DNA from 2 places in the Bacillus sp. 3255 genome. Region 2 is predicted to be linked to the other one. Evidence: riboswitches for the same ligand, from Rfam matches in the RefSeq annotation. Region 2 holds a riboswitch; the other holds the start of a gene.
What was found. Region 2 has a riboswitch for cyclic di-GMP ahead of J2X61_RS32050 (putative bifunctional diguanylate cyclase/phosphodiesterase). Riboswitches for the same ligand answer to the same signal wherever they lie in the genome.
Positions count from the first base shown of each region.

Region 1: another riboswitch for cyclic di-GMP. It lies ahead of J2X61_RS03580 (hypothetical protein); the one in region 2 lies ahead of J2X61_RS32050 (putative bifunctional diguanylate cyclase/phosphodiesterase).

Region 1 covers NZ_JAVDUS010000002.1:223,770-228,890, reverse strand. The annotation lists gene J2X61_RS03595 (MFS transporter) at 1-787, shown strand, start outside; gene J2X61_RS03590 (ABC transporter ATP-binding protein) at 801-1,589, shown strand; partial or broken gene J2X61_RS36565 (IS91 family transposase) at 1,615-1,896, shown strand; gene J2X61_RS03585 (MDR family MFS transporter) at 2,374-3,600, shown strand; cyclic di-GMP riboswitch class I at 3,703-3,795, shown strand; gene J2X61_RS03580 (hypothetical protein) at 3,903-4,202, shown strand; gene J2X61_RS03575 (exopolyphosphatase) at 4,338-5,121, shown strand, end outside.
Region 2 covers NZ_JAVDUS010000027.1:39,772-44,892, forward strand. The annotation lists gene J2X61_RS32040 (hypothetical protein) at 16-180, opposite strand; gene ilvA (threonine ammonia-lyase IlvA) at 366-1,622, shown strand; cyclic di-GMP riboswitch class I at 1,685-1,772, shown strand; gene J2X61_RS32050 (putative bifunctional diguanylate cyclase/phosphodiesterase) at 1,856-3,379, shown strand; gene J2X61_RS32055 (BMP family lipoprotein) at 3,653-4,720, shown strand; gene J2X61_RS32060 (ABC transporter ATP-binding protein) at 4,844-5,121, shown strand, end outside.

The DNA.
Region 1 (5,121 bases), on a different contig from region 2:
GCAGGCGCTGGCTCCTGTCTTCACGGCCTTGATTTTCGTACCTTTCGGCCAATTCGGCATCATTTGGTTCTCGTTCGTCGCTGCAGCGGCGATTGTCGTTCAATTTTTCGTAGCCAAATGGTACGGCAACGCGGGCAAAAACCGTTCCCGCTCAACCGGCAAGGCGGCAGCCGCCAAGCAGCCGCTGCCCCGCAAGACGGTAGCTTACGCCATAACGATCCTGATCCTGCTGTTATTTTCCAAATTCGTCTATGTCGCAAGCATGACAGGCTTCTATGCCTTTTATTTGATCGAGCAGCATCAGCTTTCCGTAGAGAAAGCCCAACTGTTCATCTTCACCCTGCTTGCCGCCGGAGCGGTCGGTACATTCATGGGAGGACCGCTGGCGGATAAGTTCGGCAGAAGAAACATGATTTGGTTCTCCATCTTGGGCACTGCCCCGTTCTCGCTGCTGTTGCCGTATGCCAATCTGTTCTGGGCTGGCGTGCTGTGCGCATGTATCGGATTTATTTTGCTATCCGGCTTCTCCGTCATTGTCGTCTACGCGCAGGAGCTGCTGCCCGGCAAAGTGGGGACGGTCTCGGGCTTATTCTTCGGCCTTGCTTTCGGTTTAGGAGGGATTGGCTCCGCTGTGCTGGGTAACCTGGCTGATGCGACGAGCATCTCCTACGTCATCAAGCTCTGCGCCTTCCTGCCGCTGATCGGATTGCTGGCGGCGCTGCTGCCGTCGGATAAGAAGCTGAACGTACAGCAGCCTGAGGCGGCACCTGCCGCTGTCAACGCATAAAGGAGAGTACCCAATGACATCGATAATAGAAATGAGCAATGTTTGGTGGCAGCGTGACGATAAAACGATCCTGCAAGGAATCGACTGGCACGTAAACAAAGGCGAGCATTGGGCTGTACTGGGTCTTAACGGATCGGGAAAAACGACTATTCTGAACATGATCAACGGCTATATGTGGCCTACCCAAGGGCAAATTTCCGTTCTTGGCCATCCTTTCGGGAGCGTGGATCTGAGAGATTTGCGCAAAAGGATCGGCTGGGTATCCTCCTCCCTGCAGGAAAAGCTGTATGCTTCCGACCGGACACAGCATGTCGTCATTAGCGGCAAGCACGCGTCCATCGGTCTGTACGAGAAGCCGAGCGAGGCGGATGTCGAGCAGGCGAGACATTGGATGCAGCGACTTTCCTGTCTCCATCTCTATGACAGGACGTATCAGTCCTGCTCGCAAGGGGAGAAGCAGAAGCTGCTTATTGCCAGGGCGCTCATGGCTTCGCCGAAGCTGCTGATCCTGGATGAAGCGACGAACGGGCTCGATTTCCTGTCCCGGGAAGCCTTGTTGGCCAGCATCGATGAATTGGCTCAAGGGCCGGATGCGCCGACACTGCTGTTCGTCACGCACCATATCGAAGAGATTTTGCCTGTGTTCAGCCGGTCGCTGTTAATTCGGCGCGGCGAGGTGTTCGCCAGAGGGTTGTCGCGCGATGTGTTGACGAGCGCAGGCTTATCCGCCTTTTTCGAGACGGAAGTCGAGGTTAACTGGAGGGGCGAGCGCCCATGGCTATCTATTCCTTCTAGCGATTGAGCTTGAACAACGCAATAGGATCAGTATGTCAAGCCGCCTGTGTAGAGGCACCTATAACGGCATTATTCGACCTAACGCAGTGAAAGAAGTACAGAAATTTCGTGGCTGCGGAGATCCCCGAAACGGAAGAATGGAGCCGATTACTAACAAAGGATGTATTCCAGGTGAATCATCGACATGCGGTATTTACAATCGATGAAGGGCTGTGGAATCTTTTTTGCTGGATAGAAAAATGTTGAAAGAGTTCATGGACGAGGCCGTACGGATGATTAAAGAACATTTTGAGAAGAAGCATAAGATCGGACCGTCAGGGCGATATTCCCTGACGGTTTTTCTTAAACTGCGGCGGGGCGGGGCTCTCTCGTTGAGGGAGCCGAGCTTTTCTTGGTCAGCCGCAGGTCGTAACTGGAATTTCTCCCGTTATTCGCGAGGAATTTAGCCCAGTTGTACGAATAAAGGGAATTCCTCCCGTTCATTCATCCCCATTTCGCGTAAAGGCTGCGAGTACGGGCTGAATAACGGGAGGAATTCCTGTTATTCAGCATTCGAGGATTCGCCAGGCTGCATGTAACAGGAGAAATTCCCACTATGGGCGGGACTCTCGGTAGAGGCTTGGCTCTCTTAGAGGAGCCGAGCTTTCTTGTATAGATTCTTCATACTTGAATCAGGGTTTTCCTGACGGACAATCTTAGACAAAAAAGAACACGGAACGCCGTTTTTCGTGTATAATGGGTTTTTGATGTCTTGACCGTAGGTAAATTAATAGCTAGAGGAGTCCATCCTGATGAATCGATTGCGCGGTTTTCTTGGTTCGTATCATCCGATTGTACATACGTTAATACTTGGAACGGTCATGGCCAGAGCGGCATCTTCCATGAGCTTGCCTTTTCTGGCGATTTATTTGGCCAAGCATACATCGATGAGTGCGGTTATGATCGGTATCGTCATCGGCATGGGTTCGTTAGCTGGGACCGTAGGGGGCTTCATCGGGGGCAATTTATCCGACCGGTTCGGCAGACGCATCATTATGTTAGCGGCACTTTTCGGATGGGCGGTCGTATTCGTCGGGTTCAGTCTCGTGAAACTGCCGATTCTGTTCATGCTGCTTAATATGTTGAACGGCTTATGCCGCTCGTTCTATGAGCCGGTGTCGCAGGCGTTGATGGCGGACTTGACGGAGCCGGCCAAAAGGCTGCGCGTGTTCTCAATGAGATATATGGCAATCAATGTGGGCGTTGCCGTAGGGCCGCTATTGGGGGCATTTTTTGCAACGATGGATGGGGCGCTGCCTTTTCTGCTCACTGGCATTGTCTACTTCATCTATGCGGTCACGCTCTATGTTCTGCTTATCGTATTCGGGATTAAACAAATTGAAGGCGAGAAGAAGCAGCCGGTGACATTCGTCTCTGCCTTGCGGGTCGTACACAAGGATATTACGTTTCGCTTCTATATCCTCGGCGGCATTATCGGCGCCATCGGTTATTCGCAGGTGATGGTCACACTTTCTCAGTATTTGGAGCAAAACTTCGCCGAAGGCGTCAATATGTTTGCAATCCTCATGAGTGTGAATGCGATTGTTGTCATTGCGCTGCAAATTCCGCTCACGCGGATTTCGGACAAGTATACGCCCCTTGCGACGATCGTTGCCGGTAATCTGATGTTCGCTCTCGGGGATATCGGGTTCGCCTTCTCGCATAACCTGGGTTGGATGATTGGATCTATGGCGATTTTTACACTTGGGGAAATATTGAATTATCCGGCGGCTAACATGCTGATCGATAAACTAGCTCCCGAGCATATGCGCGGCACTTATTTTGGGGCTCAAACCCTAACGAATATCGGTCATTTCATGGGTCCTTGGGTGGGCGGTTTCCTGCTTGTCGCTTATGGCGGCAGTACCTTGTATCTGGTTATGGCGGTTGTGATCATGGCTGGATCGTTGTTTTACTGGAAAGGTGCCACAAATCTACAAATGCACCTAAAAAATACGTCGAAAAAAGAAATTTTATGAATAAAATTGCAAAATTAGTTCTTTTGAACTATACGTTTTCGAAACAACTTCCCTTATCCTTGAGAGTGTAGTTCATTTTCATGTCAAAAGACTTCACATTACATCTCGAAATGGCAAAGCTGGCGAAAGTCAGTGACGCAAAGCTAAAGGGGCTTCCTTGTTCCGAAACGGACTCGTTGCCAGCCAGTTGCCGAACGATTGGGTACTCAACTTAGACCCCCCTGCGATCGGTTCACCAAGGTGGGGTTTTTCGCTGTGATAACGAATCGTACAACAAATCTTACAAAGGAGGATCAAGCAGCATGCAGTTCGAATTGCAGGAAGAGCAGAAAGTAACATCGCTTTGCGGCAACCATGTTGCCCGTTTGGTACCATCCTCAGATGGGCCCAAGCTATTAATTAATCGTGAAGAATATTCTCTGAAAGAAGCTTGCTGGGATGTTGAAATGTTTCATGGAAGAAGCAGCAGCATCTTGATTTTCTATTGGAAAGGCGAAGTTAAGCTGTCGGTGAAAATGCCGGCGATGCCGCAAATCGAAGCCTTCATGACAAGACTTTATCAAATATTAACGTTCAAATTGAGAACGGCACAGCCTCTTTAGGGCGGGCCGTTCTTTTTTTTGCGTCTGTATCGTATATCCGACAAAATCATTGTCACCCATCGGCAGGTGCTGATATAATGGGATTCTATAAGGTTGAATAGTGCTTAAGCACTATCCATTAGGGGGATTCATGGGATGAGATTAATCACACGTTCTGATTTTGACGGCTTAGTCTGTGCGATGCTTTTCAAAAAAATGAAAATGGTCGATGAAATGAAATTCGTTCATCCCAAAGATATGCAGGACGGTCTCATCGAAGTAACGGAGAATGATATTTTGGCGAATGTGCCGTACGTTCCGGGCTGCGGATTATGGTTCGATCATCACTCCAGCGAGCTGGAGCGGATGGGCGAGAAGGTGGCGTTCAAAGGGGAAACCCGCATTGCACCGAGTGCGGCGCGCGTTGTCTATGATTATTACGGCGGCAAGGAAACATTCGGCGATATTGATGACATTATGCAGGGCGTGGACAAAGCGGACGCTGCGCAGTTCAGCAAAGACGATATTTTGAACCCATCAGGTTGGGATCTGCTCTCCTTTATTATGGATGCCCGGACAGGGCTTGGCCGGTACCGCGACTACCGGATCAGCAACTATCAGTTGATGGAAGATCTGGTGGATCACTGTGCTGTCATGACTGTCGATCAAATCATGGAGCTTCCGGATGTGAAAGAGCGTGTAACCAGGTACTATGAGCTGGATGCGTTGTACCGGGACATGCTGCATACCTATACGCGGACAGAGGGGAATGTAGTCATTACCGACCTTCGCGGCGTCGAGACGATATACCCGGGTAACCGTTTCATGGTGTATGCGTTATATCCGGAGCAAAATGTTTCCATCTGGATCGTGGACGGGCGTAACAAACAAAATTGTGTATTCGCCTGCGGCCACAGCATCGTGAACCGTTCGTCGAACA
Region 2 (5,121 bases):
TGCCGTATAACGATCTTAGAACAAAGGAAATACATATTGAACGAGGAAGTACAGAATGCCGAAGGTGATGACGATGTAAGCCGCATACTTGATGAAAGTCGATGCTACTAAGCTGGAATCCGATTTCTTCTCCACATGGCGTTCTTCGATTTCATAGTTGCGTGATGGCTGAGTCGACATAGCGATCACTCCTTTGCAGGTTCTTGTTTCTTTAATACCCTCAGGGATGGGATCTGAAACAGAGACTTTTATGAAGCTTGCGGAACCTTTCCAATAATATTCTCGTACAGCCGCTCTGAGATATGCTACAATAATCTTTAAATTTTTCATTCGCATATTTTGGAGAGAAAGGAAGTAAGAGAAGAATGGTTGTTTCCGGAAAAGTAGGTTTGGAAGAAATTATTAGGGCCAATCATGTGCTCAGCAAGGTGATCGAACCGTCGCCTTTACAACGCAATGAGCTGCTCTCTAACTTGTATGAATGCAACGTTTATTTGAAACGTGAAGATATGCAGGTCGTCCGGTCGTTCAAAATTCGCGGCGCGTACAATGTCATTCAAAGCTTGACGCCTGAGGAACGCGAGGCGGGTGTCGTGTGCGCCAGCGCGGGCAACCACGCGCAGGGAGTGGCGTACTCCTGCAAGCAGCTCGGCATCGAAGGCAAAATTTTCATGCCGACAACGACGCCCCGACAGAAGATTTCGCAGGTGAAGCTGTTCGGCGGGGCTTTCGTCGAGGTGATTCTGACGGGGGACTCCTTCGACGATTCCTCGGCGCAGGCCAAGGCCTATTGTGAGAAAGAGAACAAGGTGTTCATTCATCCGTTCGATGATATTCGCACGATTGCGGGGCAAGGAACGGTCGGTCTCGAAATTATGAACCAAATGTCGGATACGCCGGACTTTATCTTTGCAACAATCGGCGGAGGCGGGCTTGTGGCAGGCGTTGCAACTTATGTGGACAGCGTTTCGCCGTACACGAAGATTATCGGCGTTGAGCCGGAGGGCGCTGCCAGCATGCAGGAGGCACTGAAGCAAGGCAAGGTTGTGACCTTGAATTCCATCGAGAAATTCGTGGACGGCGCGGCCGTGAAACAAGTCGGTGAACTGACGTTCGAGATCTGCAAGGAGAAGCTGGATGACATCGTGATTATTCCGTCCGGTAAGGAGTGCACGACAATCCTTGAGCTGTACAATAACAATGCGATCGTGATCGAGCCGGCGGGTGCGCTGCCCGTTGCGGCGCTTGATGCATACCGGGAGCAAATTCGCGGCAAGAACGTCGTCTGCATCATTAGCGGCGGTAATAACGATATTGACCGGATGCAGCAAATCAAAGAGCGTTCGCTTATCTATGAAGGCCTAAAGCATTACTTTATCCTCAACTTCCCGCAGCGTGCAGGCGCCTTGCGCGAATTTCTGGAGGAGGTACTGGGACCTACGGACGATATTACCCGGTTCGAGTATACGAAGAAGAACAACCGTGACGATGCGCCCGCTCTGGTCGGCATTGAGCTGAAAAACAAAGATGACTACGAGGGGCTCATTGAGCGCTTGTCCCGCAAGGACTATGGATACATCGAAATCAATAAGGACCCGAAACTATTTAATTTACTAATTTAAGTAAAAATAGCCAAAATGAAAGCCTCTGTGATATAGTTATATAGTCCCGTTTTTTACCTGAATATGGTTAAAGGCAAACTTGCCGAAAGGTAAGGACGCAAAGCTCCAGGTCTTAGGTTGCCTTGCAACGATGACGGCTGAGCTGCCGAGAGGATGCAGTTTACCGATACAGGTGCGCCTACGGCTATTCCAAGTGGAATAGCCTTTTTTGATGATTGAATGGAGGTTCCCCGATGAGAAGCTTACTCTTGAAGTGGATTGAACGGATACAGGTGCAGGAACAGCGCTATGTGGGCATTCTGGCCTTCTTTGTACTGACCGTCAATCTGCTTGCAGCCGCTTCTTTCAGATTTACGCCGCTGCTGTTACTGTGGTTGCTGGTTCAAGCCTTGGTCTGCCTCTTGGTTGCCATATGGATCCGCCAACTGCGGCTGACGCAGAGGCAAGAGGAAGAGAAGAGCAAACAGCTTGCGTATTTGGCCTATCATGATACGTTGACGGGTTTGCCTAACCGCCGGTTGTTCGATGACCGGTTGAAGCGGGCCTTGCTGCATGCGCAGCGCAATGAAGAGCTGGCTGCGGTCGTCTTCCTGGATATGGACCGGTTCAAAGAAGTGAACGATTCCTTAGGTCACGCCTATGGGGACCGTCTGATTCGTCAGGCAGCCGATAGATTGCTAGGCTGTCTGCGCGGTTCGGATACGGTCTACCGGCAGGGCGGGGACGAATTTATTATATTGCTTGAAGCTTTCGCCAAGCCGGAGGATGTCAGAGTGGTGGCCTCGCGTATCCAGGCGGTATTGGATGAGCCGTTCATACTGGACGGGAAGCCGGTTATCATCACGGCTAGCATGGGCATTGCCCTGTACCCGCTGGACGGCACCCAGCCCGAGCAGCTTCTGCAATATGCGGACGATGCCATGTATACAGCCAAAAGTCTTGGTAACAACCGCTTCCAATTCTACGCCTCCGAAATCGATGTCATGGTAAAAAGTAAAGCTCACATGGAAAGTGAGCTGCGCACTGCGTTGGAGCGCCAGCAGTTCGAACTGTTGTATCAGCCGCAGTATGAGATCGCGAGCCGCCGGCTCATCGGGATGGAAGTCATCTTGCATTGGGACCAAGCAGGCAAGCGGCTCTCCTCGCCGGTGGACTGGAGGAAGGCGGCCGAAGAGCTGGGCCTTATGGTCCCGATCGGCACATGGGCGATTCGGACGGCGTGCAGGCAGCTGCAAGCGTGGCAGGATGCTGGGCATAAGCCCTTGAGAATGACGATGCCGATCACGGCTTCGCAGTTCAAAGATGCAGGCTTCACGATGGAAGTCGCACAGCTGCTGCAAGAAACGGGCATTGATCCTGGGCTGGTCGAGCTGGATCTGACGGAGAGCATCACATCTTCCAACGTGCAGGAAGCCAGCGAGAAGCTGATTCTGCTGAAGAGGCTGGGCGTGCGCATCGCCATGGATGACTTGAGCACGGGGCTGTTAACGCGAAGCGGTATGGAAGGCTTGCCATTCGACAGTGTGAAGCTGGACAGCACGTTGATCAGGGATTTGGTCGAAGACGACGAGAACAAGCAGCTGGCTGTCGCCATCACGCGCATGGCTGAGCGCTTGGGACTGAAGCTGATTGCGAAAGGTGTCGAAACCGAGGAGCAGCTCGAATATTTGAAGTTTTTGCGGTGTTCGGAAGTGCAAGGACAGTTGTTCAATCCCCCTTTATCCCCGCGCGATTTCCTACGTTTAATGGCCGATTAGATTTTATAATGGGTCATCTAGATTTTATTAACCGATGGTTGTATAATCAGTAATTGGGGCTTTGAACCTATATTGTGGGGCTTTACAAAAAGATCATGTCAACTTGTTTTACATAACGAATTATGTTTAATTACGCGTGGATTTCTTTTCTCCCATCATCCAAAATGATACACTCAATCTATCGTAAGCATTACATAATTGAACTTGATCTGGCCATACTATAATTTGGGATTCAAGGTACAATTTTAAATTTATCTTTTGGGGGTAACATTGATGAAAAAAGTACTCACAACGGCGCTTATGGCAGTAACGGTTTCCGCGCTTGCTTTGGCGGGTTGCGGCAAAAAAGAAGAAACGCAACCGGCGGCCTCTGCGACTCCGGCAGCTAGCAGTGCGGCATCCGCAGCACCGAGCAACAACAGCGGTAAAGATTTCAAAATCGGCATGGTTACTGACATCGGCGGCGTAAACGATAAATCTTTTAACCAAAGCGCATGGGAAGGCCTGAAAGGGCTTGAGAAACAAACAGGCGCAAAAGTGAAAAACCTGGAAAGTAAAAGCGACGCGGATTATGTGCCGAACTTGAACCAATTCGTGAAGGATAACTACAACTTGACTTGGGGAATCGGCTTCTTGATGGGCGATGCGCTTAAAACGGTTGCAACGCAAAATCCGAACGCGAAGTTGGCGATCATCGATAACGTTGTGGAAGCTCCTAACGTGGAATCCGTTACGTTCTCCGAGCAAGAAGGTTCCTACCTCGTAGGGGTTGTAGCCGGTCTTACGACAAAATCCAACAAAATCGGTTTCGTCGGCGGTATCGACATTCCGGTTATCAAACGCTTCGAAGCTGGTTTCGTTGCCGGCGTGAAGGCCGTTAACCCTAGTGCCACGATCAAAATCAACTACACAGGCGCATTCGACAAGCCTGACCTTGGGAAAGCGGCGGCAGCTACGATCTACAACGACGGCGCGGATATCATTTTCCATGCTGCAGGCTCCACAGGTAACGGCGTATTTAACGAAGCCAAAGACCGTGTGAAATCCGGTAAAAAAGTATGGGTTATCGGTGTAGATAAAGACCAGTCCCTTGAATTCGGCGACGAAGTGACATTGACGTCCATGTTGAAGCGTGTCGACAATGCGGTTGCACGTGTGTCCAAGGACCTGATCGACAACAAATTCCAAGGCGGCAAAGTCGTGACATTGGGTCTGAAAGATGACGGCGTAGGTCTTCCGGAAACTTCCAAGAAAAACGTATCCGCCGAAATCTTGAAAAAAGTTGACGAGTACAAAGCAAAAATCATCAGCGGCGAAATTAAAGTTCCTGAGAAACCATAATAGGTGCATACAAGGCATAGCGGTTACGAACGATAGGTTTGCTTATGTTCAAACAAGGCTAGTTATACTAACTAGCCTTGTTCTTAGTTTAAGGTAATAAAAAATTGATCCTAGGGTGATCTGATGAGTGAAGTAGTCCCTGTTGTTGAACTTAACGGCATAACCAAGCGGTTCCCGGGCATTGTGGCGAATGACGCCATCTCGCTGAAGCTGATGAAGGGTGAGATTCACGCTCTGCTTGGTGAGAACGGCGCGGGTAAATCCACGCTGATGAATATTTTGTTCGGGCTGTATCAGCCGGACGAAGGTCACATTAAAGTGCAAGGCAAGGAAGTTGCGATTGACAGCCCGAATCGGGCGATTGAGCTGGGCATCGGGATGGTGCATCAGCATTTCAAATT